Linked DNA regions of Salmonirosea aquatica. The protein of the gene in region 1 interacts with the protein of each later gene in a pairwise test. Links are inferred from orthologs where the notes say so. Each region holds a gene or a part of one and is shown on either strand. Other genes may lie near its edges. The genes, in order: sucC and sucD.

Region 1 (15,112 bases):
ATCATCCATACGTCTTTTCCTTTTTCAATTTTGAACGGTTTGCTGGCCGCTGCTTTTTCGGGGGCTGATTTTTGAGCAGGTTGCGCCCAGGCGGCTGTAAGGGAGAGGGCCAGGAGGATATATAAGGTGTGTTTCATTGATTTGGGATATTTATTGGGGATAAATTTTTTTACAAGTCATTTCCAATCGAGTAAGGCGTTTTGTGCTATAGATCTACGGTGAATAAGCCGTATCAACATTTCGCCAAACGCCTGTTACAAGCTAGCCTTCTGTTATTGATGGGTGAATTAGAATGTAAAGTAAAGTTTCAGGCTTACACGCCGGAGGCGTCGATGGTTAATAGCAATAGTTGGAATAGTCAAGCTTAGCACCCCGGAGGGGTCGACCCCTCCGGGGTGCTTTCTTTACGGCTTTATTCATCTATCAATAATTGAAGTAAAAGTCAAGTCCATATACTGGGTTTGTTTTAAAATATTGTTTGTCCTCTTGTTTCTCGCTTACGAAGTTGAAAACCTGTTTTGCTCTTTCAATTTCTCCTTGTTTTGGTGTTGAAAATAGTCTTACTGCTCTTGCTCGCCAAATTTGTAAATATTCAAACGCCAATTGTCTTATGTTTTCGTTTTCGTCTATTGTTCCAATCATCAAATCAGGGATTGCTGTCCAACCGCCAACTTTGTTAAAGAGTTTGAGCATAGACTTTTTTAAATCATAATTGCCTATTTCGTAAATGCTTCTTGCCTTTGTTAAGACTTCTTGTCTCGGAATGTGAGATAGGAATTCAATGATTACGTTTCTAAGTCCAATATATGGACTGTCAAGGTTTGCTAATGCAAAAGCATAAGAACTTCCTTCGTCAAGTTTGCAAAGAGCTAAAAATGCTGTTTTTTTAACTCTTGTTTTTTTATGGCCAAGGTATGACTTAACAGTTTTCGAATACGGTTTTCCTTCGATTTCAGCAAGTCCGCTTAAAGAACCAATTACTTGGTAGTTCATCTGTAAGTTGTCATTGTAAAATATTGCAAAGTCAATGTTTGATTGTTTAAGCGTAAATCTTGCAAAATGTCTTATCGTGGCTGAATTGTCCGCTAAAAATTTCTTTACTGTTACTTCAAAGCCGTTTTTGTCTTTTAAGCAATAAAGCGTTTGAAGTCGAATATTTGCTGATTTGTCATTGAGTAATTGCTTGATTTCTGCTTGCCCAAGTTTGTCAAAATGGTTTATTGCTAAGCTTCTAATTAAAAAATGTTTGTCTGCTAGAAACAATTTTAACTCTTGTGATTTTTCTCTAAATGAACTTGAAATGTGTCTCGCCAAAAGTATTCTCAGCTTATCTTGGTATTGCTTAAAGTTGTCAATTACATACATTCTGTTGCTAGTTACTATGAACTCAACAATTTCTTGGTAAATACCACTAAGGTCTGTCCGCTCAATTTTTTGAAGCCACTCAAAAATTGGCAAATTTTCAATTAAACTGTCAATATAATCAGTTGTTTTATACTTGTTAATTCCATTTAGTGCCGCTTGTCGAACTGGCAAAACCCAATCTGCCAAACGATAAATTAAAAATTGTATGGCTCTTGGACTGTCGACTTGTGTAAGTTTTTTAACTGCTTTTTCTCTTATGTACCCACTACTGTTTAATGAACTTATTGCTAATAACTCAACATATTGTTCTTTTGGAAAATTAGCTTCATAGAAATCAATGTCGCCTTTTGAAATGCTACAATGTTTGAGAGTGCCGTAATATCCCTTTTTACTGTCAATCTTTTTGAACAGATGAATTATTGTATTGCAAGTAGCTTCTCTTATTTCTCTATTGTCATCTTTTAGAAATTCTGTCAAATTGTAAATAAGACTTGGATAACCATCATTGGCAATTTTAGCCAAAGCGTTAATTTTCTCTTCTGTGTTGCCTTTTGAGAAAAACCAAGTCTTGTTAGGTTGTCTTAAAGCTTCTATGTATTGCCACATTTCCATTTCTTGTTGTATCGTCTTTTAGGCTTGCCTACAAAACATCTGCATAAACGCAATAAATTGCGTACATACCTCCAAATATACCTATATACGCAGGTATTTCACTTCTTGCTACTGGAAAGGTACCAACCACTCCTCAATTATTTCTTATATTCATAATCCAGCAACGCTTGATAAGGATTCCCTTGCAAACCAAGCAATTGTGCAAAGGCAGGTTCTGTTTTCAGCCCGCTCTTTTTTAACTCCCGAATTTTCGTTTTGAAGGCCGGACCCATCTTTTGGAGGATTTCATATTCAAGTACCATGTGCCGGTACGCTTCCTGCTGATGCGTAGGGCGGTTTTGACCAAACACTTCGATCACAAAATTTTCGGCGGAGAACCTGGCCACGAGGGTTTGAAAGCCATTTATTTCGTAGTGCCGAAGCTGAAAATCGGGTAGGTACCCCCAGTGTTGTCGAACTGTCTGTATGTATTCATCCGCAAACTGCCAATAACAAATGATATCCAGATCGCTGCCGTCAATATCGATATCCAGCGGAATGGTTCCCGTCAGCAGGGGCGAATATGCTTTCAGCTTGTCGAAAATGCCCAGGTCGATGAGGGCATGGTAGGCGCGGCGCTGTGTGGGGGTACCTTCCCGCAGGTAGGTGATGTCGCTAAATAAAGGTTGAGGCATGACACTAAAAATCGAAATCGTAAAATTTCGGCCTGACACGTAAAGTGATACCTTGTGAAGGGTACCTCATCGACAGACAGGCAAACAACCAAAAAAGGCGACCAATACGGTCGCCTTTTTTGGTATCAAAAGTTTGCTGGCTAGGCTTCCATTTCGGCCAGTACCTCTTCTACGCGCTCGGCGGCTTCCTTGAACTCGATGGCTGAGTATACCTTCAGACCCGATTCGTTGATGATCCGCGCGCCTTCTTCGGCATTGGTACCCTGCAAACGAACGATGATCGGAACGGGGATTTCGCCAATGGCCTTGTAGGCTTCAACTACCCCGGCGGCTACGCGGTCGCAACGTACGATACCTCCGAAGATGTTGATCAGGATGGCCTTTACGTTGGGGTCTTTCAGGATAATCCGGAAACCGGCTTCTACGGTTTTGGCATTGGCTCCACCCCCTACGTCAAGGAAGTTGGCGGGTTCGCCACCCGATAGTTTGATAATATCCATGGTAGCCATCGCCAAACCCGCGCCGTTGACCATACAACCCACGTTGCCGTCTAGTTTGACGTAGTTGAGGTTGTTGGCACCGGCTTCCACTTCCAGGGGATCTTCCTCGCTGATGTCGCGCATTTCGGCCAGTTCGGGGTGGCGGAACAACGCATTGTCATCCAGGTTCACCTTGGCGTCCACGGCCAAAATCTTGTTATCGGAGGTTTTGAGTACCGGATTGATTTCAAACATCGACGCGTCACTCTCGTTATAGGCTCGGTACAGGGCGGTAATGAACTTCACCATTTCTTTAAACGCCTCGCCTTCCAGACCCAGGGCAAAAGCTACCTTGCGGGCCTGAAAACCCTGCAAACCGACAGAAGGGTCGATCCATTCCTTCATGATTTTATCGGGCGTATGCTCGGCTACCTCCTCGATGTCCATACCGCCTTCGGTGCTGGCCATGATGACATTGCAGTTTTTGGCCCGATCCAGCAAAATGGAGATGTAAAATTCTTTCGGTTCGCTTGGTCCGGGGTAGTATACGTCCTCAGCAATCAGTACCTTATTGACCTGCTTTCCTTCGGGACCTGTCTGATGCGTCACGAGCACTTTACCCAGCAGATTTTTGGAAATCGTCCGCACGTCCTCGACCGACTTGGCCAAAGCCACGCCGCGCTGCTCGCCCCCGACAACCTTGCCTTTACCACGGCCACCGGCGTGTATCTGCGACTTCACCACGTACCACTTGGTGCCCGTCTGCTCGCTCAGGTTACGAGCCACTTCTACGGCCTTGTCGGGCGTGTCGGCTACGATGCCTTCCTGAATACGAACGCCGTATTTTTTAAGAATACTTTTGCCTTGATATTCGTGAATGTTCATTTTTTGAATTGAAAGTTAAAAGTTGAAAATGGAAACGGGGTAGCCCGGCGGTTGAAAGTGAGTAGAATCGCTTCGGAAGAGTACTTCCACGAATTATGATGTAAAAGTAGGTATTTCAGTCAATTACGATAAAGTGATATTTGATAGCCAACAGCCGGCAGCCAATGTATGCCTGTAATTCGTTAGTTTCACGGCAAATTAGCGAATAATTCAAAACGAGGATAAGTTTCACTCGCCTTTTGTGAAATGCTCTTTCAACTTTTAACAGCACGGGCTGCCCCGTCTCAACTGTCCACTAGAAAATGGCTTTACTTACCGCGCAGGGTATCACGCGCAGCTACGGCACTCTACAGGTTCTCAAGGGAATTGACCTCACGATTCAACCCGGCGAAATTGTTGCCATTGTGGGGGCCTCGGGAGCGGGCAAAAGTACCCTGCTGCACATCGTTGGCACCCTCGATCGGCCTGACCGGGGTCGGGTCACTATTCAGGATACGGATATATCTACGCTGAGCGATAAGGCGCTGGCGCAATTCCGCAACGAGAGCATCGGTTTTGTTTTTCAGTTTCATAATCTGCTGGCGGAGTTTTCGGCGCTTGAAAATGTGTGTATGCCGGGGTTCATCAATTCCAAAGCGAAGGAAGCCGATACCCGGAAGCGTGGCGCCGAGCTATTGGCCCTGTTGGGCCTGTCGGATCGGATGGATCACCTGCCTTCGCAGCTTTCGGGCGGTGAGCAGCAACGCGTTGCCGTAGCGCGGGCGTTACTAAACCGCCCGGCAGTGGTACTGGCCGATGAGCCGAGCGGCAATCTGGATTCCCGCAACGCCGAGGACCTGCATCGGTTATTCTTCACCCTGCGTGACGAATTGAACCAGACTTTTGTGATCGTAACCCACAACGAGCATCTGGCCGAGATGGCCGATCGCCGTCTGGTGATGCGCGACGGGTTGATGGAGTAACCCTGGCCTACGGATAGTTTCCAGTCAATTCTGATGTTTAAAATTATATAGGTACCTGTGACCGATCTGCCACCCAGACGTCCTAAGCAAGAAGTTTTTCATAACGTTGAGTAAATCAAAAAGCCGTCCGGAATTTCCGGACGGCTTTTTTGTGATTATAATAAGATTTTTACCAGCCCATTACTCTTTCCAAAAATACTGAGCTTTTGATAAGGCCTCGGGCCGGGTTTCAATGTTCAGCACCCGTAAGAATTGATCGGCGGTGTTGATTTTGGTACTACTCATGCGGAGGTTCCCTTTTTCATCAATAACCCATAAGTTGAACCGATCTTCGTGATACCGTAGCTTTTGCCTAAGGTACATCCGATCGATAACCGAGAGGGCAGCTGGAATCTGAACCACCACGATTTTTTCTTTTTTGAAGGTATTAAGGGAAGAATAAAGGGTATTAAGCTGTTCTTTGATCCTATGCTGCTGTTCAGCGGGAGCATAAATTACCACCAGCTTTTCGTTCCAAACCTGTTTTTCACGCAGGAAATCGGGAATGGTTTTCTGTTGTCCGTAACTGAATGTAAGGGTACCTAATAGTAAATAAGTAAGACCTGCCAGAGTACGAATAGAAAAAGATTGACGCATCGCTATATTACTTTACTGTTACTTCAATGTTAAATAATTGTTAATTTTAAAGATTCTGCCCTGTAAAAGCAAATCATTCCACAATTATTTTGTAAATGGAGTAACCATAGCACCATCAGCCAGGCAACAAAAAAGGCACGGACTCAGTCCGTGCCTTTTTGCTATACAAGTGGAAGTTGGAATTACATCATTCCGCCCATTCCACCGCCGTGGGGCATTCCGCCACCACCTTTGTCTTCTTCGGGCTCGTCGGCGATCACACATTCGGTGGTCAGCAACATACCCGCAATCGAGGCAGCGTTTTCCAGCGCCAGGCGCGTAACTTTCTTAGGATCGATAATACCCGCTTCCAGAAGATCTTCGTAGGTATTGTCCTTGGCATTGTAGCCGTAAGCACCCGTACCTTCTTTCACTTTCTGGATCACAACAGAACCTTCGCCGCCCGAGTTGGCTACGATGGTACGAAGGGGAGCTTCAATTGCCATCCGGATGATGTTGATACCCGTAGTTTCGTCGTCGTTGCTACCTGTCAGGTTGCTCAGCGCTTCGGCAGCCCGGATCAGAGCTACCCCACCACCGGCTACCACACCTTCCTCAACGGCGGCGCGGGTAGCGTGCAGAGCGTCATCAACACGGTCTTTCTTCTCTTTCATTTCCACCTCGGTGGCAGCACCGATGTACAGAATGGCTACGCCACCTGACAGCTTGGCCAAACGCTCCTGCAATTTCTCGCGGTCGTAGTCCGACGTAGTGTTTTCGATCTGGGCTTTGATTTGGTTCACGCGGCCGGAGATATCTTCTTTCTGACCGTCACCATTCACCAAAGTCGTGTTGTCTTTGTCGATAATAGCCTTCTCGCAGCTACCCAGGTAATCCAGCGTGGCGTTTTCCAATTTAAAACCGCGCTCTTCGCTGATCACCTGACCGCCGGTCAGGATGGCGATATCTTCCAGCATAGCCTTGCGACGATCACCAAAACCGGGAGCTTTTACAGCAGCTACTTTCAAAGCCCCGCGGATTTTGTTTACTACCAACGTAGCGAGGGCTTCTCCGTCTACGTCTTCGGCCAGGATAATCAAGGGACGACCCGTTTGCGCTACCGCCTCAAGGACGGGAAGCAATTCCTTCATGGAAGAAACTTTCTTTTCAGAAATCAGGATGTAAGGACGCTCCATTTCTACTTCCATTTTCTCCGTGTTGGTCACGAAGTAGGGAGAAAGGTACCCCCGATCAAACTGCATACCTTCTACCGTCTTCACTTCGGTTTCGGTACCACGGGCTTCTTCTACGGTAATTACACCTTCTTTACCCACTTTTTCCATAGCCTCGGCGATCATCTGACCGATCTCTTCGTCGTGGTTAGCCGAAATAGTAGCTACCTGCGCGATTTCCTTGGAAGTGGAAATGTCTTTTTTCTGGGTTTCCAGGTTCTTCACGATGGCACTGACAGCCTTGTCGATGCCGCGCTTAAGATCCATAGGGTTGGCACCCGCAGCCACGTTCTTCACACCAATGGTGTAGATGGCTTGCGCCAGGACGGTAGCCGTAGTAGTACCGTCACCAGCCGAATCGGCGGTTTTGGAAGCTACCTCTTTTACCAACTGAGCACCCATGTTTTCCATGGCGTCCTTCAGTTCGATTTCCTTGGCTACGGTCACACCGTCTTTAGTAATGGTAGGTGAGCCAAATTTCTTATCAATAACGACATTACGACCACGGGGGCCCAGCGTTACCTTTACGGCATCGGCGAGGGTATCTACTCCGCGTTTGATCTTATCGCGTGCATCTGAATCAAAAAAGATCTTCTTAGACATAACTTTTAGTTCTTAATGGTTTTACTTAAAATTTGATAAAAGAATGAGAAACCGGATGTTCCGGGATAGGTATTCACTCATTCAAAATTGAATTTTTACTGCTCGATGACGGCAAAAATATCTGATTCGCGCATGATGAGGCAATCCTTGCCATCTACGGTCAATTCAGTGCCAGAATACTTGCCGTACAGTACGGTATCACCCACTTTGACGGTCATTGGCTCGTCCTTTTTGCCAGGACCAGCCGCCAAAACGGTTCCGCGCTGGGGCTTTTCTTTCGCGGTATCAGGAATAATGATGCCAAAGGCAGTTTTTTCTTCGGCGGGAGCCGGTTCTACCAGAACGCGGTCGGCCAGGGGCTGTACACTCACTTTTTCTTCGGTTAAAGTTGACATAAGAATTAACGGTTTAATATTTTGTCATAATTTTAATTTGACATACCTATACAGGCATAATCTGTGCCAGCCGTTTTTTCTGTCATTTTTTCAGTCTAGGGCTGACATTCTTCATCATTTGAGATTTGCAAACAAAATGTACGCTATACTCCAAACAGAGAGTAGATCGTTTTGTATTTCGCAGGAATTGCTTAAATTTTACCCGTTAATCAACATAATCCCTCCATGACCAAACTATCAAGCCAGTGGCTCACCGACGGAATTCTGGATTTTGAGTACAAAAAATATGTCTTACTGGCATATTTACAGCACGTGCGTGACGAATTCAGGCAGCAAATGCTTTTTCCGCACCTACCCAATGTAACGGAGCATTATCAGAGTAGCGTTCATTTTAAAAAATCACAGAAATCGTTACGTACACATTTTCCCAAGAATCTGACCGGGATTGATCCGGTTCGGCTGCGGCTGCTCTATCAGGAAATCTACGAGGATGATCCGCATCTGGAAGAAATCAACGAAATCTTGGATTTTGCCATTCCGCAGTTTTCCCTGGTGCTGCAAGAGGGGCAGACCCGCTACGAAGAAGTAGAAAGCGGGCTTTCCATTGCGCCCATTGGCATCATTCCGCTCCGTACCGAAGAAGGGTACCTTTTCATCCATCGGGCCACCCGCCGCGAAACGACGATCTACAGCTATCAGGTCACGCTGTTCGATGCGCGTCGTGAGCGGATGATCCAGACTCGCTGGCTCGAATCGGTGCAGAAGAGCCAGAACACCACGTTCGAAAGCCTCAAAGTGCAACTTACGCGCCGCTATACCCATTTGCCCAATCCGGCCACTTACATGGTCGAATCGCCCCGCGAGTACCCCCTGGACGAAACCCTGCTGCCTGCCGCCAAGCAACTCATGGTGCGCTACATGCAGGCGGGGTAGGTTGGAAAGGAATCTTCCTATATGCGAAGCGCCGGCCTGATTTTTCAGGCCGGCGCTTCGCATATAGCTGAGGGTACTAACCGTATCAGTTCGTATCGCCGGGGGTTGTTGTCGCCGGAGCGGTCGTCGCTGGAGAGGTACCTGCGGCTGGAGGCGGCGCGATGCTGCCACCCGGTAGGGCACTGTTCTGGGCTTTTTCGATGTTGACGCTGTTGATCGTCTGGCTGGTTTGGGTACCGTTGCCTACGATAATGTAGGAAGCCAACGAAATGAACATGATGGCTCCGGCCATGCCCCAGGTGATTTGTTCAAGCAAATCAGTGGTTTTCTTCACGCCGAACATCTGGCCCCCGCTTCCACTGAACTCGCTGGAAAGCCCACCTCCCTTGGAGTTTTGTACCAGAACGATTAAAATCAGCAATACGGCAATAATGGCTACTAAAATAACAAGTGACAAGTACATTTTTTGAATGATGAATTATGAGTGATGAATTATGAATGAAAGGTTCGTAATGTGATTTCGTGTTTCGAAAAGAATTAAACAACGAAAAAAACGGAAAAAACAAGTATATATCAACAGAAGATAAGCTATGCAAAGTCTTGATAGAAAGATGATTGGGCCGTAACTAATCATTCGTCTTTCATAACTCATCATTGATTTTCCTCCCTCAATTCCGCAATTTTTTCCGCAAAGTAATCTCTTTTTTCCGGATTCTTTACCATCAGCTTTTCATAAATCTCGACGGCTTTATCCAATTTGCCCTGTTTGGTCAGGATCTTGGCAAAGGATTCGGTGACCATCCCCGCCAGGGGGGGCGCCGTAGCGCGCTGACTGAGATCGACCGTCTGGGTGGTCTGCTCGTTGGGCTGGTTGCGGATGGGACCGATCCGCGGATCATTCTTGATGAAGGCCTCGATGATTTCCTGCTGCTTGCGCCGGTCATCCTCCCGGGTTTTGGGAAGTGGGAGCAACGCAATCATCGGTATGGACGTGGGTTTGAGCCGTTTATAGGTAAGTTCTTCTTCGATCACCTTTTCGCTCATCACCCGGTCGTCCACCGGGGGAGAAGAGGGCAGGCTATCGTCAACGGGTGTTTCGGAGGTACCTGAAAGTTCTTCATAGGGCAAGAGGGTAGGTTTTCCGGACCCTTGGGAAACTGCCTGGGTACGAGAGTCGCGGTCCGACAGATGACGACCGGGCGACAGGTCGGTCATGCGGTTGAGGAGGGAATCCGACCAGGCAAATTCGCCCTCGATCAAATGGCGTAGGGCACTTCGATTGAGCGTGTGAATGGCTGCAAGAGGCAGAAGTTCGGTCAGGCGGGGTGAGGCGATATCGGCTCCTACCTTGGCCATCAGGGTGTAGGTGATCTGACAATAGGGGTAGGCCTGGGCGGTTGCTTCCAGCCGGGCTAGGTTGGGTGCCCCGATGTCGTGCGGGTGCGTTACCCAGTAGGCAAAGGTTTCTTTATCGACGGTAGTCATGCAGGGGAAACTTGGTGTCAGTAAGTAATCAATATTATCAATGAAGGTACAAACAAAGCCGTCCGGTTTACCAGTCGGCGGCCGACTTATTAAAAATATTCTGCACAATCTGATCCAGAATCGTGGGCAAAAGCCGGGCTTCGTTTTGATTGAGCGTCTGGCTCTGGGGAAAATCGGCGTAAAAGGAAAATGACTGGTCGAAATTCTTGGTTTCGTCCTTTGTATTGGTGAAGCGTACCTGCACCGTGACGTTGAGGCGGTTGAAGCCGGCCTGGTCGTTGGCGGTAGGTGCCACCGGCACCACGTCGTAACCCGTCAGGGTACCTTCCAGAACAAGATCCCCATTGTTGGGAACCAGGGTCAGGCTGGTGTTCCGCTGAAAGTACTCCTTTATTTTTTCGTTGATCTGGGTGGGTAGGTTAGCCGGTCCACCCGCCACTCCGGTGTTGAAATTCAGCACCGTGAACGTCTTGATGTCGGGCGAAAGATTAGTGCCCGTAAAGGAATACACCCCACAACCCACCGCCAGCAGTGATAGGCTCGTAATCAAAAACAGAAGAGCGTATTTCCTAAAAATCCCGTATCTCATAATCGCATGGGCAACCCCGTCATAATTCATAGCTTATAATTCCCCTCACTCCTCAATATCATACTGCTTGATTTTACGGTACAGGGTGCGCTCTGATATGCCTAACGCCTGGGCGGCGTACTTTCGTTTATTGTTATTGCGGCGCAGGGCTTTGATAATGAGATCTTTCTCCTGATTTTCCAGGGAAAGAGACTCTTCTTCCTCGGCGATATGCTCCACGTCTTCTATCAGATTGCGTTCTTCGGAGTACCGATCCAGATCCACCACGCGTTTAGGTACCCCCCGGTCGAATCCGGTCATGTCGGATAACTGCTGCTCATGGGCGGCCAGCAGGCGGGAGGCTTCGGTAACGGGTGAAGCGGTTTCAGGATTAATAGTGTCGAAAAGATCCTGATGGTTTTTCAGGATTTCGTGGTTGGGTTGTTCATTTTGTAAAACATCCCTGACTAGTTTCTTTAACTCGGTCACGTCGCGGCGCATGTCGAAGAGTACCTTATAGAGTAGCTCTCGTTCGGAAAAGGAGGTTGCGTCAGCGCCTGAGCCCAGAGGAATCAGCGCCTGGCCCATCCGGGCCCGGGGCGGAACGGGATTCATGGGATTCAGGTAGCGGTACAACGTGTCGGCACTGATGGGCTCATCCTTATCGGTTTCCAGGATTGTAATCTGTTCGGCGATGTTTTTCAATTGCCTGATGTTCCCGGGGAATTCGAAATCCATCAAAGTATCCCGGGCTTCCGCCGACAGCCGCACAGGCCGGGTACGATAGCGTTCGCCAAAATCGTTGGTGAATTTGCGGAAAAGCATCAGCACGTCTTCGCCCCGTTCGCGCAGGGGCGGTACGAAGATAGGTACCGTGTTGAGCCGGTAATACAGGTCCTCCCGGAACTTCCCGGTATTGACTGCTTCCCTGAGGTTGACATTGGTAGCCGCTACCACCCGCACATCGGTCTTCTGGACTTTGGAAGCTCCCACGCGGATGTACTCCCCGTTTTCCAGTACCCGCAGCAGGCGGGCCTGGGTTGCGACGGGCATTTCTCCGATCTCATCCAGGAAAATCGTGCCGCCGTTGGTGGTTTCAAAGTACCCTTTCCTCGCATCCAACGCACCGGTAAAGGCCCCCTTTTCGTGTCCGAAAAGCTCGGAGTCGATGGTACCTTCGGGAATGGCTCCACAGTTAATGGCAATGAAATTCCCGTGCTTGCGGGTACTGAGGCTATGGATGATCTTGGAAAAAGATTCCTTGCCGCTGCCACTCTCGCCCGTAATGAGCACGGTTAGGTCAGTAGCCGCCACCTGCATCGCCACATTGATGGCGTAGTTGAGGGCCGGTGCGGTACCTATGATCCCGAAGCGGTTTTTAACGGACTGTATTTCGGATAGATCCATTTGTTCTAGTGGATAGGGTGCAGTTGATAATGATTGCGAGAGACAACCAAGGGCACGAAAAGTACCCCTTGTTAACAGTCCGCTGTCAACTCGATTACTGCGTGACCAATTAGGGTGGCGGCGGTACATTCCGTGACCAGTACGTTGACGTAATCACCTTTTTTGAAGTTCTCACGCGGAAAAACCACAACTTTGTTCTGGTCATTGCGGCCCTGTAAATCAGAGTCGGAGCGCTTGGAAGTACCTTCTACCAGTACGCGGTGCACCCTGCCTACCAGCCGTTGATTGCGCTCCAGAGAATGGCGTTGCTGAACGGCAATCACTTCGTTGAGGCGGCGCAGTTTTATATCGTACGGAATATCGTCGGTCAGTTTCTTGGCCGCCGGCGTGCCGGGACGCTCGGAGTAGGCAAACATATAGCCATAATCGTAACGCACGTACTCCATAAGCGAGAGCGTATCCTGATGCTCCTCCTCCGTTTCGGTGCAGAATCCTGTGATCATGTCGTGTGAAATGCCGCAGTCCTCGCCCAGAATGGCGCGGATACGGTCTATTTTCTGCATATACCACGCGCGGTCATACGTCCGGTTCATCAGCTCCAGAATCCGGCTGTTGCCGCTCTGAGCGGGTAAGTGAATATAATTGCAGACGTTGTCGTACTTTTTCATGGCATACAGTACCTCGTCGGTAATATCCTTGGGATGCGAGGTGCTGAACCGGACACGCAAATCGGGATGCACCTGCGCTACCATGCCCAGTAAGGTAGCAAAGTCGTAGGTTTCCCCGTTGTCATCGGGCGATTTGTAGCGGTAGGAATCTACGTTTTGCCCCAACAACGTTACTTCGCGGTACCCCTGCTCGAAAAGCTCTCGGGCTTCGCGCACAATACTGTGCGGATCACGGCTACGCTCGCGGCCTCGGGTGAAGGGTACCACGCAGAAGCTGCACATGTTATTGCAACCCCGCATGATGGAGATAAAAGCCGTTACGCCATTGGAATTCAGGCGGATAGGGGAGATGTCGGCGTAGGTTTCCTCGCGCGAAAGCAGCACATTCACGGCTTTCTGGCCCGTTTCGGCCTCCTCGATGAGCCGGGGTAGGTCACGGTAGGCATCGGGTCCGGTCACGATGTCCACCATTTTTTCTTCTTCCAGCAGCTTGGCTTTCAAGCGTTCCGCCATGCAGCCCAGCACGCCAATCAACATGCCGGGTTTCTTTTTCTTCAAATGGTTGAGCTGTTTCAACCGATTCCGTACTTTCTGCTCGGCGTTGTCACGAATGGCGCAGGTATTCAGGAAAATCAGGTCGGCGTCCTGTTCGGAGGCGGTAGTGGCAAACCCCGCGCCACGCATGACGGAGGCTACGATCTCACTATCCGAAAAATTCATCTGACAGCCGTAGCTTTCGATGAATAGCTTTTTTTTACCCAAAGAAATTTCCTCCTCGCTCACCTTCACGGTTTCACAGGCTTCTTTGTCGGCTTCGGTCAATATTTTAAGAGAAATACTCATTGGGTCGTAGACCTATTAGGATCATTCAATAAATTCAAGCGGCAAAAGTAGAAAAAAATCTCGAAAATACTGACAAAGTGTCAGTGTAAAAATTGCCAGAAGTTCAACAGAACACACTTCCTCGAAGTACCTTCCACCGCACGGGCGGCCCCGTCTCCACTCAGAAGGGGTACCCTACGCCCAGGTTGAAATTGAGGAAGTTGGGTTGGGAAGGGCTGAACGGCTTTTGCCAGGAAAAATCCCGCAGTACGAACTTCTGGCGGTAGGGATCGTACACTTTCAGTCCGAAATCGAACCGGAGGACAAAGTACTGCAGATCGTACCGGATCCCGAATCCCGTTCCCAGCGCAATCTGACGGGTGAATTCACTCCACCGGAAGTCGCCGGGAGCATAATCGGCGGGCGTTGAATTCTTCGCCGTAGGCAGGGTCCAGACGTTGCCGGCATCGAGGAACAGGGCGTAATTGACATCACCAAAAAACCGGAAAAGCCGGCCCCGGAATTCCAAATTGCCTTCGAGCAGCAACTCGCCTGGCGCTTCCACCGAGAAGTTACTGGGCGTGAGGCGTGGCGGTGAAGCACCCGGCCCCAACCGGCGCGGCAGCCAGGCTCGCACGCTGTTGGAGCCCCCCGCAAAGAAATACTTCTCGTAGGGCGGCACCGAACTTACCCCGTAGCTGTACACATTACCCGAATTGACCCGCGCCACAAACGAAGAGCGACGACCCACTGGCCAATAGTGCCGATAGTCCACATTCCAGCGCAGGTACTGGTAAAATTGCAGATTGCCGAAGGGTTTATTGATGATATCGCGCTGGCCGGGAAATAGCCCGAGTGTGGTACCACCTGATTCCAGAGCTACCCGCAGGTACTGGGCGTTTTTGGGCGGCCCAATAAATGAGTTGGTATTATAGACAAACGTAAAATTAATGTCCGACACGAACGAGCGCAGAAAACTGTTACGGAGGTTATTCCCCTGGCTTTGCAGCGAACTCAGCAAGCTGTCGAACTCCGGCGCCAGTCGGGTGGTATTCAGGATATTGAGATCAAGTAGAGAAAGGTTAAAAAACGTGACCGGCGAAGGCTGCAAGGAATAGGTCATGGCGGCCTTCACGCTTGAACGGGCATACTCGGGCCGGTTGACGTAGTTGTAGCCCAAACCTACCTGCGTGCGGGGATTGAAACGTCCGAACCGGTACCTGAAGCTACCCGCCGGAAACAGCAGCTGCGGGAAAAGCAGGGAGGTGTTAACACTCAGTTCCTGGCTACGGTACAGATTGCCGTCGTTGAAGCCCGTCACAGCCTCGATGCCGCCCCGCAGGTTGACCTCGAAGTTTTCGAGGCCGTTGAATACGTTCCTGATTTTATAGGAAAGGTTGGCAAAAG
Region 2 (15,069 bases), 840 kb from region 1 along the record:
ACATAACGGTCGCCAGGTTCAGCATTGGCAGCAAGAGCAGAAACAGAACCACCACCATTAAGTGTTACCGGATTGCCTATCCTACGGGAACCACGGGCCAATGAAACCTGAATCTGGGAAACCCGAAATTGAGCATCTTCAGGCGAAAAGTTTTTGAAACTTTCGTCGGGAATTGCCACTACTTGAATTGAGCGAACGCTGGAAGCTGCGGCTCCTCTGCGTCCATCATAAGCACCTCCATTCACCCGCAATTCAAGCGAAGGCTTAGGAACAAGTGACACATTAAAAGGGCTTGTACCTAGGACATTACCTTGATTCAAAACTGTGAGTTGCACCTGCTTCCGATTGGGAACAACCGTAATTTTACCCTTCTGTCCACTCTTAATGACTTCAGCTCCATCTGCTCTAAAATCAGGAGCCCACAAAGCACCCAAAGCTGGACTCACAATACTTAGTTTGTTGGCACAGCCTAGGTATAAGGGAGGCATGGTACCTGTTTCAATTTGGTAATCTGGCTTAGCAACAAAGTACTCCTGCTCCAGACGGACTGTGGTATCACGTCCAGACGGAGTAGGGAAAGAAATGACACCCTGTAAAACACGGCGTACTAGTCCATCAGCGCCATAACCACCTCCCTGAGCGGTAAACTCGATAATCCCCTTGCCATTTTCTACTCGTACCGGAGCACCATTTAGGCTCATGCGGGGTGTAATACCTGAAGCCGAGGCAGCGATAAACATTTCACCCTTATATTTGGTACCTGCTACTACGACTTTAGACTCCGAGCTAATCATGGCCAGAATACGGTCAAACTTGATATCGGCGGCTCCTACCTTGCTAGCAAGATAGTTGAGCACTTCGCCCTCCATACGGCGGATATCCGTTTGCTTTTGGCTCAGAACGGCCAAGGCGGCCGCTACGGGCGTTTGATCAAAATTCAATTCCGCAAAGTCTTTGTTGCGTTGATCAGCCCGATTCTTTGAAATAGGGTCGTCTTTGGCATCCAAAGCCAAGGGTTGAAATTTCTCAGGGCTGTATTGATTGAGCTTCTGCGTAAAATCGTTGAGCGTTTGCTTCAAGGCATACGCTTTGCCATTTTTCTGCGATCCACTGCCAATCATCAATTCCGCCACTTTTTGTTCTTCCTGCGGGTTTTTGATGCTGCCGTCTTCTTTCAGGCCCGCACCGGCCTTCGTAATGATTTCCTGCTTAAGAGCGCTCAATTCGCTCACCATACTCGAGGTGAGAGCACGAACTTCGTCGGCTTGCTTCATCACGGCCACGTCAGCAGCTCGGTTACCCGATTTGTCCACTGCGGCCTTAATTTTCAATACAGTTTCTTGATTTATTTTATTGGCTGCCCCGGAAGATAATTCAAGTGAATTATTCAAAAGGATGAATTTTTCGATGATCGCCGAACTTACTTGCAGGGCAAGCATAGCGGTCAATACGAGGTACATCATCCCAATCATCTTCTGACGGGGTGTTTCTTTTCCACCTGCCATAGAATTTAGTGATCTATTATCTTGTGAAGATTAATTAGTTAGAGTTGGGTAAGTTTAGGCATTGCCCCGCATTGCGGTCAACATGCTGCCATATACACTATTGAGTGAAGAAATATTGTTGGTCAATTTTGACATTTCGGCTTTAAAAACCTGCGATTCTTTCGTAGCTTCCGACATATTGGCCATGGCCGTAGTTAGGTTACCATAGAATGCGTTCATCGCTTTCAGGTGCTTAGTAGTGTCCTGTAGCTCCATTTCATATACGGCATTGAGGGCACCCATGTTTTTGGTAATCTGCTGGAATTGCTCCCGGTACGACTGGGCATCCTTGGTAGCATCGGCCATTGAAGACATGGCTGTGATGGCCACTCCATACGACTTATTCATATCATTGATGGCATTGGAGGCATTTTTTACATTTTTGGCGTAGTCATTCGTGGCTACGGTAGCATCAGTCAGATCACCAATTTTGCTGACGCTTTCCGAAAGATTACGGAAACCTTTGCCCAAATTGTCGAAAATATCCGGCGTAATTTTGGCATTGGCTAGCATGGTGTCCATATTGGCGGTCAGACCATTAGCTTGCGGGCCAGTCGTGCGCAGCGAACCGAGGGGGCCATCATAGTCATCAGCCAATTCGGGGTATACTCTTTCCCAAGCGGGTTGCCTCTCTACGGGCTGCACGAAAGTTTGAAATGCATAAAGTAGAAATATTACTGCCTCGGTACCCAGTCCAATCGTGAGCATCGGTCCACCCCAGTCAAAGTGTTGAATCTTGCCTAGAGCGCCCAATATTACCACGGCGGCGCCAGCACTGTAAAAGGTAGGCAGGACTTTATCGAAGAAAGCGTTAGAGCCGTTATTCTTAGCCATAAAAATTCAGATTGTTAAAATTAATTGAAGGAAAGTGTAAAAGAAATGTTGTTTTGTGAGGTACTCGGGTAAAAAAGAAGCAGCGATGATGCCGCTGCTTCCTAAGTAATGCTTGTGGTTAGCGGCGTTTTCCGGTGGCTCCCCGGCGTCCGTCGAAGTTGTCCATCACGCACCGGAAACCAATAAAGGCACGACGCTGCGATTCAAGTTCGTAGGAACGGGTACCTGTCTGCAAGTAATAGGCCACATCTTTCCAGGAACCACCTTTAATTACCTTGCGGGGTTCAGTGGGGTCATCATTTTCAGGGTTCATATCCCACAGAATGGTGTTGGCATTGTCGGCGTAGGCATCCAGGGTCCATTCCGACACATTACCTGACATATTGTACAGACCATATTCGTTGGGGTTATACGCATTGGAAGGAGCCGTGTAAGGGTACCCATCCGCATCATAATTACCGCGCTGAGGCTTGAAGTTAGCCAGAAAGCAGCCTTTCCCATTCATCGTATAAGGGTTTCCCCAGGGATATTTAGCTCCCTGACGTCCGCCACGGGCGGCCCATTCCCACTCAGCTTCGGAAGGTAGCCGGAAATTAGGCGAGTGAAACATCCCCTCTTTCAGGCGGTAATCATTGTACAGGTTAGAACGCCACTCGGCAAAATACTTAGCCGCCGTCCAGCTTACACCCACCACAGGATAGGTATCGAACGAAGGGTGCATATAATAGTACTCCACCATGGGATCACCGTTCGAGTAGGCGAAGTCTTTCTTCCATACCGTAGTGTCGGGGTAGTACTTGGTCATGATTTCTTCCTCACCCAATACCGAGATTGAGTCCAGCAGAAGCGCCGTTACAAACTGGCGATACTCGTTGTTGGTAATTTCGGTATCATCCATGTAGAACGAGCTGATGGTCACGCGCTTGTTCATGTTCACCATCGTAGCCGCCAGATCCTCATCCGCCTGACCCATGACGAATGATCCCGAAGGAATCATCACCATACCGGCGGGTGTGGTTTGGCGGTACCCCTTGCGGGCAGTGGCCACCACTTCTCCATTGGCTACTCCAGTTTCCTCTTTTCCTCCCTTACCAAATTTTTCCTTGATGAAACCACAACTCTGCAGGAGCATGATTGCGGCCACAAAAAGCAAACCTTTGGAGCCATTTCGATAGAACATGTTAACATTCATGGTGGTTTACGCTATGTTATTTGATTGATATCCGTTTAAAAACGATAAGTGATTGTGGTCTAGTATATGCAAAAAAACCGATTAGGGCCGATAATTCAAATTTATATTCTCTCATTCCGTACCTAACGAAATCATGATCTATTTGGTATGAATGCGGATTTATTTCAAATAAATTCCCCAAAAGTACGGTTTGGTTTCCAAACACACCAACTACAACTACGTCAAATACCTAAGAATCGACGCTTAAAAGATGACATTTCTTTAAAAACGGAATCGTGGAGTCCGCACAATGGTTTTCTTGCCCAATTTCGGGGCGGGTAATCGGTAGGAAAGCAACACCTCGAACGAAGATGGAGTCTTCAGGCTGGTCGCGCCGGTCACGATATCGTAAGCTCCTGAAAGCCGCAACGATTGGTTCTGCAAAAGATTGATTCCGCCCATCAGAATAATTGCATCCTGTGCCCGGTAGGAAGCTCCGGCCCAATAACGCTGGTTGTAGGTCACCATTGCGCCTCCTTCGACTGAAAATGCAGATAGGTCGGACTTGCCCATCACAAAAGGCTGTACTTCGAAAAGGTACCCTACCTCCAGATTGACCCCACCATTGACGTAATACGTAGGGATAAGGGGGTTCGTGGCGTTGTCAGAGCCCAGAGTGTATTTCGATTTGAGCAGGTGATTCACTGAAACACCCACGTAGTAGCCCGTAGTTTCGTAACGAACACCAAGATTCACATCGGGGTGCATTTCGCCCACAACGCCCGTCCCAATCAGCGGGTCACCTGGCTCGTTGGGGCGCAATAGGTTATAATTAAGCGCCATACGATAAAGTCCTACGCTACCTCCCAAGGCCAGGGTACCATTGCTGAGGGCCAATCGATACGCCGCAGCCAATTGAAAACTCTGGTTGGTGAGCGCTCCGATCTTGTCGTTGTAGGCCGTAAAGCCCAAGCCCAGATTCTTAATGGGCACACTGGCCGAAAAAAACTGAGTGGTAGGTGCCCCGCCCTCATCAAAGGTACCCTGGTAGCCGGAGTATTGCGTCCGATGCATGAGTTGAAAGCGTGTGGCACCATCCGCTCCGGCAGCGGCCGGGTTAAAATAAAGCTGATTGAGCTGAAACTGGCTGAATTGGGTAGGCTGTTGGCCAAAAGCAAGGGTAGAGAACAGTAAGCCGCCCGCCGTCAGTAAAATAGTGGTATAAATGCTTCGTAACATACAGGCTGGTAATAGTCGTATTCAATAGAGAGTACAAACCTTATTCCGAAAAGTTTACAGGATAACGCATATTCAAGAAAAAAATTGAGAAAAACGACGAAGGCCGAAAAAAAATCGGCCTTCGGTTTGTCATTGAATATGGTTAGCTTTTCGTATGTACAGCTCCAGAGCACCGTTCATAGACGGGGCGTTGGGCAGGGGAGCCAAAATGTCCAGGAACAGACCGGCCTCTTCGACGGCCTTGGCGGTAGTGGACCCAAAGGCGGCAATACGGGTTTTGTTCTGCTTGAAGTCGGGGAAATTATCGTAAAGCGACTTGATGCCCGACGGACTGAAGAAGGCGATGATGTCATAGTATACATCTTCCAGATCCGACAGATCGGCCGAAACGGTCTGATACATCGTGGCTTCGGTAAAATGAAGATCTTCGGTATCGGCAAATTCGGGGATATCGTTCTTACGAACATCCGAGCAAGGATAGAGAAATTTCTCGTTCTTGTGCTTGCGGATCAGCTCGATCAGCTCCACGGCCGTCTTGGTACCGTTAAAGATTTTCCGTTTGCGGATGATGATGTACTTCTGCAGGTAATTGGCGGTCTGTTCGGAAATACAAAAGTACTTCATGTCAGCAGGTACCTCGATCCGACCTTCCTGGCAGATGCGGAAAAAGTGGTCAATGGCATTACGACTCGTAAAGATGATGGCAGTGTGGTCCAGAATGTTTACTTTTTGCTTCCGAAACTCCTTGAACGACACGCCATCTACTTTAATAAAGGGCCGGAAGTCAACTTTGATGTTGTATTTCCGAGCCAGCTCGAAATACGGGGAATTTTCATCGGCAGGTCGTGACTGGCTAACCAGGATACTTGTTACCTTATTGAGCCGATCCTGATCAAATTTGATGGTCTCACTCATGTAATCTTTCTATTGGGTTATGGCATGAAAAGCATCCTTAAGAACTAGTTGGCAAACTTAACGCCAACGATGAGGGGTATGATTTCAATGACGCAAAGGTACGAAAATAAATACAGATTTATAAACTGACCGGAGGAGTTGGTAAATATGTAAAGAAGCCCGAAACGCGCCAGGTAGTAGAAAATAGCTATGTATAATAGGTAGGGGCCAAGCTGCCGAAACCAGAGTGGATTCTGGAGTGATATCCCGAAAAAAACGATGATGCAGACTCCATAAAAGATATAGGAGAGTTGCAAAGCCCGGATGTAATGGCTGTTGACGATCCGATCGAGATTCAGTACGCCGCTGACTATTTCCATCATGATGAATTTCAGGAACAGCAGTCCTAAGAATAGAAACGTGAGTTTGGCTGAGTCTGTAAGGAAATCAGTTAAGGTAGTCCCATCAGATAAAAAACCGCTGGTAGCAAATAAATCGAATCCATAATGGGCCAGAAAAAGGATCAGGTACCCTATAGCCATACTCACAATCAGAGCGATCATGAACATGAAGCGCCCGTAGGGGCGGTTGAAACGATACAGGTCATTTCGCTCACTCCGATCGAAAAAATCGGCCGGAGTGATGAACCGGCGGAAGAGCGAGGGTGACCCGGCATAGGTAAAAAGAGTAAGTACCAAAAGCAACAGAATCAGCAGTACAGAAAAATCACCGAACGGAGAAGTACGCAGGGGCTTGATGTTGATGAAAGAAAGGGGGCTGGACTTCGCGGTAGTACCAGGGGTGGCCGTGGTTCTTTTGGCATGACCGATCAGAACGGTTTTGTCTTCTTTCCCGGCCGAACCGTACAGCGTGAGCAGAATTTCGTCTTTTTTATAAAGTTTACGCAGGCTGTCGACACTCAAAACAAGCCACTCATCGGGAGTGAGTTTTTTTTGCAAAGCCCCTTCCACGAACAGATAGTTTTCTTTTGAAGTCGAAATGAGCAGGTCGTAACGGCGGTTCTTCAAAAGATCAACCAGCAAGCTGACCGACAGATCGGTTTCGTTCAGAGCACTGGAATAGGGGATATAATTATTATACTGACTGCTGTACACCAGCCAATCGTTTGTGAAGTCGTACACCAGGTAATGGCTACCTTCGGGCCCCACCTCATTGGCCGCCCGGGCCGACGGAGCAAAGAAGCCCAAAAGGACTAAAAACATTAGGGTGATCGAGCGATGGTACCGTTTCATACTACCAAAAAAGGGCGGGGTTCCCCCAGCCCTTTTCGTTCTGCTATAATCGTTTCTATTTATTTCTTTCCCAGGGCAATCAGCATCGTTTCGCCAATCACCGCGGGTGATTCGGCCACGTGGATGCCACATTCACGCATAATACGCATTTTGGCCTCGGCCGTATCGTCGGCACCGCCAATGATGGCACCGGCGTGGCCCATCCGGCGGCCTTTGGGAGCGGTTTGACCGGCTATGAAGCCTACGACAGGTTTGATGTTACCGACTTGCTGCACATAGCGGGCTGCTTCGGCTTCCATGCTTCCCCCGATTTCGCCAATCATCACGATGGCTTCGGTTTCGGGATCGTTCATCAGGAGTTCTACGGCTTCCTTGGTAGTAGTACCAATGATAGGATCGCCCCCAATCCCGATTGCGGTAGTTTGGCCCAACCCCGAGCGGGTGAGCTGATCTACGGCTTCATACGTGAGCGTCCCGGATTTGGACACAATACCCACGGTACCTTTCTTGAAAATAAAACCGGGCATAATACCCACTTTGCACTCTTCGGCCGTAATCACTCCGGGGCAGTTGGGGCCGATCAGGCGGCAGTTTTTTCCTTTCAGATACTCTTTGGCCATCATCATGTCTTTGGTCGGGATACCCTCGGTAATACACACGATCACACCAATGCCTGCGTCGGCTGCTTCCATGATGGCGTCACTGGCAAAAGCCGGGGGAACAAATATAATGGACACGTCAGCACCAGTGGCCCGCACGGCCAGATCGACGGTGTTGAAAACAGGACGATCCAGGTGGCTCATGCCGCCTTTGCCAGGTGTAACTCCACCTACCACGGAAGTACCATACTCAATCATCTGCTGGGCGTGAAAAGACCCTTCGGAACCGGTGAATCCCTGTACAATGATTTTTGAATTCTTATTTACTAAAACGCTCATAGATAGTGCTGGAACGGGTACGCCCGCGCGATTTGGATTCTGGAGACTGGACTTTTATAACTATAAATACTGTATAAAGAAATCGATTCAGGTCAGGAAACGGTTGGATATACAGGAGGTGTTACTTTTTTCAGGACAGGTTCGAAAAGTACCATCCTACTTTTTCGGTAAAAGTAGGATGAAATGCCCTAGGTAGCAAATTGTGGTAAGAATTTGTAAATTGCCCTTCTGCTATTTCAAACCCACAGCCCTACGAATCCGCATGGTCCTGAACAGTCTGTCTGAACTGATTCTCAGTATCACGGCCTTTGCCGTCTTCCTTGTCTATTTCCAGAAACAACCCATATATAGTCGCCTGCTATGGGGAGTTTTTTTTATCACTCTGTCTGTCACTTCCCTGATGGCAGTACTGTGGTACGTGGGTTGGGAAGGGCTGTCGCCCGTGGTGGAGTCATTACGCCGACTCGATGCCACGTTGGGACCCCTGTGCATGATGGTAGGTACCTGGCTATTGATCAGTCATTCCGTGGCTACCCGCTTTACCTTTTGGGCAACCATCGGCACCGGCACAGGATTGTTCCTGGGGTTGGCCGCATACCGATTGAGTCCCCTGATTCAGGTCGTGCAGCCGCTGTGCATCGTCATTGCCCTGCTCATTGCGTGCTGGGGCTTGTTGCAAAAGCAGAAAAGTGCTTTGTGGGTGGTTTTTGCCATGACGATCTTGGCGTTGTCGAGTAAGCTGAGGTTGGAACTGAATCCCGCGGTAGCCTTTGGTCCGTACCACATCCTAGTGGCGGCTTCGACGTTTTGCTTGGGCAAAGCCGTCGAAGCCGAGTACAGAATTCTCTTTAAGTAAGGGGCAAAAGAACAGAGGAACAAAGGCACAAAGTTATTCTGGATTGTAGAGTAGGTACCGCAGTTGGCTGAATTTGCCTTCAACAATTCAACAATTCAACAATTCAACAATTCAACAATTCAACAATCTCTCTACACCTTTACCCGCTCCATTCTGGGGACAAAGAAGTGCATCACCACCCAGGCGATCAGGTAGGCCGAGCCACACATGATAAAGATGATGTTGTAGCCGCTGGTAATGTCGCCGCGAGCGGAAAAAGTATCTAAAATCTGCCCCACGATATACGGGAATAAAACACCACCCAGCGAGCCCGCCATGCCGCCGATACCTACAATGGAACTTACTGCCCGGCGTGGGAACATATCCGAAGCCGTGGTGAAAATATTGGCGCTCCATGCCTGGTGCGCCGCACAGGCCAGACTGATAAAGGCTACGGCTGTCCATATATTCGTGGCCGAGGTGGCAAACACGATAGGGATTACCATAAAGGCATATAGTAGCATCGCCGATTTCCGTGCCTTAAATACAGGCCAACCTCTTTTGATCAGCCAGCCTGACAGATATCCACCGCCAATGCTTCCCACGGTACTTGCGGTGTATACTACTACCAGAGGTAGACTGGGTTTTTTCAAATCCAGATCGAAAATCTGGGCAAAGTACGAGGGGAGCCAGAATAGAAAAAACCACCAGATGGGATCGGTAAGAAATTTGCCGAACACATAGGCCCAGGTCTGCCGTACCCGGAAGAGAGTTGTCCAGGGGATAGGTTGCTCTTCTGAATCGTCGTCGGCATCGCTGTTGATGAGTTCGAGTTCAGCTTTGGAAATGCCCTTCTTGCGGCTGGGGATTTCGTAAATGAACCACCAGAAAACAAGCCAGATAAAGCCAATCGCTCCCGTAATGATAAAGGCTTCCTGCCAGCCATAAGCGCCCAGAATCCAGGGTACCATGATGGGAGCCACTACGGCCCCGATGTTGGTACCTGAGTTGAATAGCCCCGTAGCGAAGGCCCGTTCCCGCTTGGGAAACCACTCGGCTACTGCTTTGATCGAAGCCGGAAAGTTGCCCGCCTCGCCCAAGCCCAGGGTAGCCCGCCAAAAAGCAAAGCCCAGGGTACTCTTGGCCAGAGCGTGTCCCATAGCCGCAACGCTCCACACCACCAGCGATAGTCCAAGCCCCAGCTTGGTACCTATTTTATCAATGATGCGCCCGAATATTACGTAGCCCAGTGCATAGGAGGCCGTGAAAGCCATGACTATATTGGCGTAATCGGATTCGCTCCAGTTGAAATCACCGGCCAAAGCAGGCTTCAGAAGACCGATGACCTGGCGGTCGAGGTAGTTGATGGTGGTAGCAAAGAAGAGGAGTATTACGACCGTCCAGCGGTAGGTTTTACTTTTGGTTTCTACAATTTGGGCCATTAGTGAGTAGGTAGTTAAATAGTAGGGTTCGGTATAAAAGGGCTTGAATACCCAATTCTCCCGTAGCATCTTGCCAAAAAGGACGTAAAACTAGCCTGTAGACCCTTCAAAACTTTGGATTTGTTTTTAAAAGAAACCAGCAGATCAAAGGTGAATTAATGAATAGGCGTCTGTTAACTAGGCTTTTAGGATAATAATCTACTAACCTGCGTCAATACCAGGTTCTATTTAATTTCTTTAAGAATTTCCAGTACCAGGGCGGCTGAATTGCGGGCGGCTACGCTCAGAAAATTGAGCATATCTTCCCGGGCGGTTCCATTGGCTTTATCGCTCAGGCTTCGGATCACGATGCAGGGTACCTGTTGCTGATGGCAGATTTGTGCCACGGCGGCGCCTTCCATTTCGGTGGCATCGGCCTCAAAATCCGTGAGGAGTTGATTGACTTTCTCTTCCGAGGAGACAAATACATCGCCCGTCACGATTCTGCCGACTACTACCTTGGGGGCACGGCGGGTCTCACTGGCAGTCTTGAGCGTCACTTTTCCGGCGGCCTCCAGCGTTTTGGCCAATAGTATAGAATCCGCCTTGAAATAAACCGGGTTGTACTCGCCCGTGATGGGGTTGCGGGTGGCACGGGTAGCTTGTTTCTGAAAAGTGATGTAGCCAAAATCGTGGTAGGTTGTTTCGCGGCCAATGACGATGTCGCCGGGCAGTAGTTCGGGATTGAGTCCTCCCGCAATGCCCGTGAAAAGTACCTCCGAAGGACGGAATTTTTGGAGCATCAGCGTGGTCGTCATGGCGGCATTCACTTTTCCGATGCCCGTGAGGGCAATGACTACCTTGCGGCCATTGAGTTTTCCCGTCGTGAACGGAATGCCGTGCACGGTGCGGACACGCTTGTGGCTGACAGATTCTTCCAACAATTTGACCTCGTCACTGAAAGCACCCAGCAGGGCAGTTACGTTCTTCTTTTTGTATAGTTGCGCCCGGGTAGGCGCAACAAGGATGAAAAAAAAAGCCAGGATAAAAAGAGAGAAGCGTACTGATTTTTGCATAGGTAGCTAGGGATGAACGCCGGTAATCAACGACAGGATAGCAAGAACGTCAATAATCAGCAGGACGGGCGAAAGCTCTCTGAATTTTCCCTGCGCGATTTTTAAAAGTGTCCAACTCAGAAATCCCCAAATGATCCCCTGCGTGATGGAGTAGCTGAAGGGAATCAGTATCATCGCGAGGAAAGCCGGAATGGCCTCTTCCATATCCTGCCAGTTGATCTGCACCACGGGCCGCGCCATGTATACCCCCACCATGACCAAAGCTGGAGCCGTGGCCACGGCCGGTACAAGGGATAAAACGGGCGACAGAAACATAAAAGGCAGGAAGAGCAAGCCCGCAAAAACGGCCGTCAATCCCGTGCGTCCGCCCTGTTCGATGCCCACGGCCGATTCAATATAGGTTGTCCCCGGACTGCTACCCAACAGCCCGGCCAGGGTGGTGGCTACGGCATCGGTCAGCAGCGACTGCTTGACATTTCGCGGGTTTCCCTGCTTATCCTTCAAGTCGGCGGCCTCGGCTACTCCTACGAAAGTAGACAAGCTATCGAAAAGGTCGGTGAAAATGAAGGCAAAGATGACGGGCCAGAGCGAGAATTTCAAAGAACCCATCAGATCTAAACGAAAGAGCAGACTGAAATCCGGGGCGGATACCCAGTTTTCGGGAAGCGGAGCGGCAGTACCGAACAAGGTACCCCCCAATAAGTAGATAATGGAAACAGCCAAAATGCTGATGATAATTCCTCCGGGTACCTTTCGGGTAGTGAGGATGGCAGTCAGGGCCAAGCCGAAAATAAAAAGCAATACCGACGGGCTCGTCGTGTTGCCCAGGCTGATGAGCGTGGCCGGATTGTCCACGATAAACCCGGCATTAATGAAGCCGATCAGGGCAATGAACAGACCGATTCCGGCCGCAATGGCATGACGCAAGGCACTGGGAATGGCTTGCAGCAGCAACGACCGGATGTTTAGTAAAGAAAGTAAAAGGAATATTACGCCCGACCAGAATACGGCGCCCAAAGCCGTTTCCCAAGTTATTCCCAAACCCTTCACCGCCGTGAAGGTGAAGAAAGCATTCAATCCCATGCCCGGTGCTACGACCAGCGGATTTTTGGCGTAAACGCCCATCATCAGGCTGCAAAAAAATGACAGCAGCACCGTAGCCGTAAGTACCCCGCTGAATGGCATGCCTGCCTGACTCAGGATGGCCGGATTGACCACAATGATGTACATCGTAGCCAGAAAAGTGGATAACCCGGCGATGAGTTCCACGCGCACCGAGGTACCATTCCGGCGCAGTTCAAAGTAGCGTTCCAGCATCAGCAAAGGGTACTTGGTAAGAATCCATTAACTCTATTCATTCAATAAATTCAAGAAACAGATTGTACTCATTCAGGAAATAGAGGATACGCTTGGTATCAACCCTAACGATATCAGATTTTGGCAGCCTGTTTTTCAAGGTACCCAGGGAATTGACTTTTAGCGTGAAGCCGCAGATTCCAGTCAATTCTCTGGCGCTGAACCCTGAGGTAAGTCGTTTTCCGTTTTTTTGATCGATTAAAAATAATGTGCTGCTTCCAACGGCAAGTCGGTGGGCTGGAACATCTAAAAGTACTTCTTTTCCCGTATTGGTAAAACCGAATTCTGAGTACTTCCCGGTATCTTCCCCTACATTCGCTGAAATAATCCAAACCGATCGCAGGGACAATGCACCGTTCGGGTGACTCGTGTTTTGCTGGGTGTCTTTCCAGCTTTTATCCGCATATTCGATATAAAAAAGATCAGACTGGCTGGGCTCGACGGTTTTCCAAACTTGATTACTATCGCTGGTAAATGCAATGTTTTTTGCCCGCAGTTCTTTTTTGACCGTTTCTGCTGACTGGACCGAAATCGCCAGGGACGTGCCGCCCTGCCTTTGCTTTAAGAATCTGGTGTAGTACTTTCCAATATCGGGTGTACTATCAAGCGGCGTAATGAATTCGAGGTAGGTGCCATCCTGAAATTTTACAAAACAATTCTCGATGCCTGCGTGGGGCTTTCCTGCTTTTACTTTAAAATGCAGCGTTTCGGAAAGTAGGTTTTTGATAGATTCTAAATCCCGAACTACTACCGGAACATGATCAATGGAGACGGCCGTTGACCTTAGGCTGGAGTAAGGTACCTGAGCGAAAACGTTTGTTAAGCGTAGCCATAGCAAGAAAGTGCATGCCAACATTTTCATACCGCCGAAATACCCATTCACGGTTTAAGATTCGTGCTCCCAAAAATAAGGGCTGTATTGCCTGAAGAATTTTTTCGATTAACTACCAAACACATTTTTCTCCAAAAACGCATTCCGGAACTTTCCCTTGGGATCATAGTGCTTCGCCACTTCCCGGAACTCCGGTAATCGGGGATAATGCTTTTGGAGATCAGCCGGAGCCATCGCGAACAACTTGCCCCAGTGCGGGCGGGCGTTGTAGGGAGCCAATTCTTTTTCTACAATCGGCAGCAACTTACTGACCCCGGGCCAGTCGGGTTTCCAGGTAAAGTGGATCGTGATGCAATCTTGCTTGTAACAAGGGCTCATCCACAGATTGTCCGCCGCAATCGCTCGTACTTCCGAGGTGAGCAGGTAGGGCCCTACCTGGTTGCCGAGGCGGGCGATGGCCATGATGGCGTCTACGGCGTGCTGGCGCGGCAAAAAGTACTCCGCCTGTAGTTCGTCGCCGCTGCTGGGCGTAAATCCCATCTTGAAGTGCGGCATCCGCTCGTACCACGGACCGGGTACCCCCATTTGGGCGGTGCAATTTTCAGCGGAAAGTTCGGGGATGGGGTGCAGATTTTGGGTGGCCAGGGTAGCGCCCAGCCATTCTTTCTGGTCCATTTGCGGCGCGTCGGCGCGCTGCTTCACCCACACTTCGGCAATATCCTGGCTCTGCCAATTGGTGAACAGACTCACGCTGTACCCACTCGCCTGAATTTCGTCGAAATGATCTTTCAGCTGGGCAATCGGCATATTCTGATACACATACTGCGTCATCAGAAAGGTAGGTTGCAGATCGAGCGTCACCTCTGTTAGCACACCCAAAGCACCCAGATGCACTACGGCGGCATTGAAATTTTCGCCGTCCTTCTCCCGCGAAAGGGTCACCAAATCTCCATTGGCTGTGAGCATTTTCAGACCCGACACCGCTGAGGCCAGGTTGCCGTTTTTCTCGCCCGAACCGTGGGTGGCGGTGGCGATGGCGCCCGCCACCGAAATATGAGGCAGCGAGGCCAGGTTGTGCAAGGCAAAGCCTTTTTCGTGCAGGTAGGGGCTCAATTCGCCGTACTTGATTCCCGCATTGACCGTCACGGATTTGCCATCGGCTGCGATGACAATATCCTCTGGTGCTCCCACCAGCGACACGAAGCGGTCGTCCGAGTCGGCAATTTTGTTGAAGCAATGCCGGGTACCTAATTGCTTCACTTTATCATATTTTTTTACTAATTCCTGTGCCTCAGCCACCGATTTAGCCTGATCCAGCTGTCCGGTACTGTATGTGAGGTTACCCGCCCAGTTTTTCAGAGTTTCCGCCTTGCTTTCGGTTTCACAGCTTAGTAAAGGAGAGAACAAGGGAGCGGTCATGAGGGCGGAGGAAAGTTTGAGGAAGGTTCGCTTTTTCATCGGAGGTAGGAAGGTTTAGGTTTTTATGCCCACAAAAGGGGTAAAATAAACGCTTCCTACTGCAAAGCGGGGTGTTTGCGGTGGAAATCCGTGGCATCTTGGTAGGCTTTGGCCACCGCCAGTACCCTGGCTTCCTGAAACAGTTGGCCCATGAACGTAATGCTGGTGGGGGTACCTTTGCTCGTAAAGCCATTGGGAAGCACCACACACGGATGGCC

The links.
Region 2: the proteins of sucC (region 1) and sucD interact in binary tests that used the Escherichia coli proteins (3 or more experiments, as listed by UniProt). The link is inferred for Salmonirosea aquatica from one-to-one orthologs.

What each region holds. Positions count from the first base shown.
Region 1 is NZ_WHLY01000002.1:5,576,678-5,591,789, forward strand. Bases 1,904-4,795 are described here. They hold sucC (ADP-forming succinate--CoA ligase subunit beta), read right to left. Parts: upstream 4,016-4,795; coding sequence 2,792-4,015; downstream 1,904-2,791. Other genes in these bases: GBK04_RS24010 (HEAT repeat domain-containing protein), read right to left, coding at 1,904-1,977; GBK04_RS24015 (DUF4269 domain-containing protein), read right to left, coding at 2,115-2,651; GBK04_RS24025 (ABC transporter ATP-binding protein), read left to right, coding at 4,318-4,795. In the rest of the region: GBK04_RS24005 (glycoside hydrolase family 43 protein), read right to left, coding at 1-137; more of GBK04_RS24010, read right to left, coding at 424-1,903; more of GBK04_RS24025, read left to right, coding at 4,796-4,977; GBK04_RS24030 (DUF4174 domain-containing protein), read right to left, coding at 5,158-5,613; groL (chaperonin GroEL), read right to left, coding at 5,796-7,427; GBK04_RS24040 (co-chaperone GroES), read right to left, coding at 7,523-7,822; GBK04_RS24045 (hypothetical protein), read left to right, coding at 8,048-8,755; preprotein translocase subunit SecG, read right to left, coding at 8,841-9,218; GBK04_RS24055 (DUF8458 domain-containing protein), read right to left, coding at 9,407-10,240; LPS assembly lipoprotein LptE, read right to left, coding at 10,308-10,790; GBK04_RS24065 (sigma-54 interaction domain-containing protein), read right to left, coding at 10,875-12,215; tRNA (N6-isopentenyl adenosine(37)-C2)-methylthiotransferase MiaB, read right to left, coding at 12,287-13,726; translocation and assembly module lipoprotein TamL, read right to left, coding at 13,887-15,112. UniProt on the Escherichia coli protein: Succinyl-CoA synthetase functions in the citric acid cycle (TCA), coupling the hydrolysis of succinyl-CoA to the synthesis of either ATP or GTP and thus represents the only step of substrate-level phosphorylation in the TCA.
Region 2 is NZ_WHLY01000002.1:4,737,532-4,752,600, forward strand. What follows is about bases 5,935-8,783. They hold sucD (succinate--CoA ligase subunit alpha), read right to left. Parts: upstream 7,874-8,783; coding sequence 6,995-7,873; downstream 5,935-6,994. Other genes in these bases: GBK04_RS20655 (DUF4271 domain-containing protein), read right to left, coding at 5,935-6,905; GBK04_RS20665 (hypothetical protein), read left to right, coding at 8,136-8,729. In the rest of the region: porM (type IX secretion system motor protein PorM/GldM), read right to left, coding at 1-1,505; porL (type IX secretion system motor protein PorL/GldL), read right to left, coding at 1,560-2,378; porK (T9SS ring complex lipoprotein PorK/GldK), read right to left, coding at 2,497-3,570; GBK04_RS20645 (PorP/SprF family type IX secretion system membrane protein), read right to left, coding at 3,832-4,788; GBK04_RS20650 (uroporphyrinogen-III synthase), read right to left, coding at 4,918-5,703; more of GBK04_RS20655, read right to left, coding at 5,748-5,934; GBK04_RS20670 (MFS transporter), read right to left, coding at 8,861-10,150; GBK04_RS20675 (5'-methylthioadenosine/adenosylhomocysteine nucleosidase), read right to left, coding at 10,375-11,205; GBK04_RS20680 (NCS2 family permease), read right to left, coding at 11,212-12,522; GBK04_RS20685 (VOC family protein), read right to left, coding at 12,560-13,444; GBK04_RS20690 (D-arabinono-1,4-lactone oxidase), read right to left, coding at 13,502-14,851; GBK04_RS20695 (amidase), read right to left, coding at 14,908-15,069. UniProt on the Escherichia coli protein: Succinyl-CoA synthetase functions in the citric acid cycle (TCA), coupling the hydrolysis of succinyl-CoA to the synthesis of either ATP or GTP and thus represents the only step of substrate-level phosphorylation in the TCA.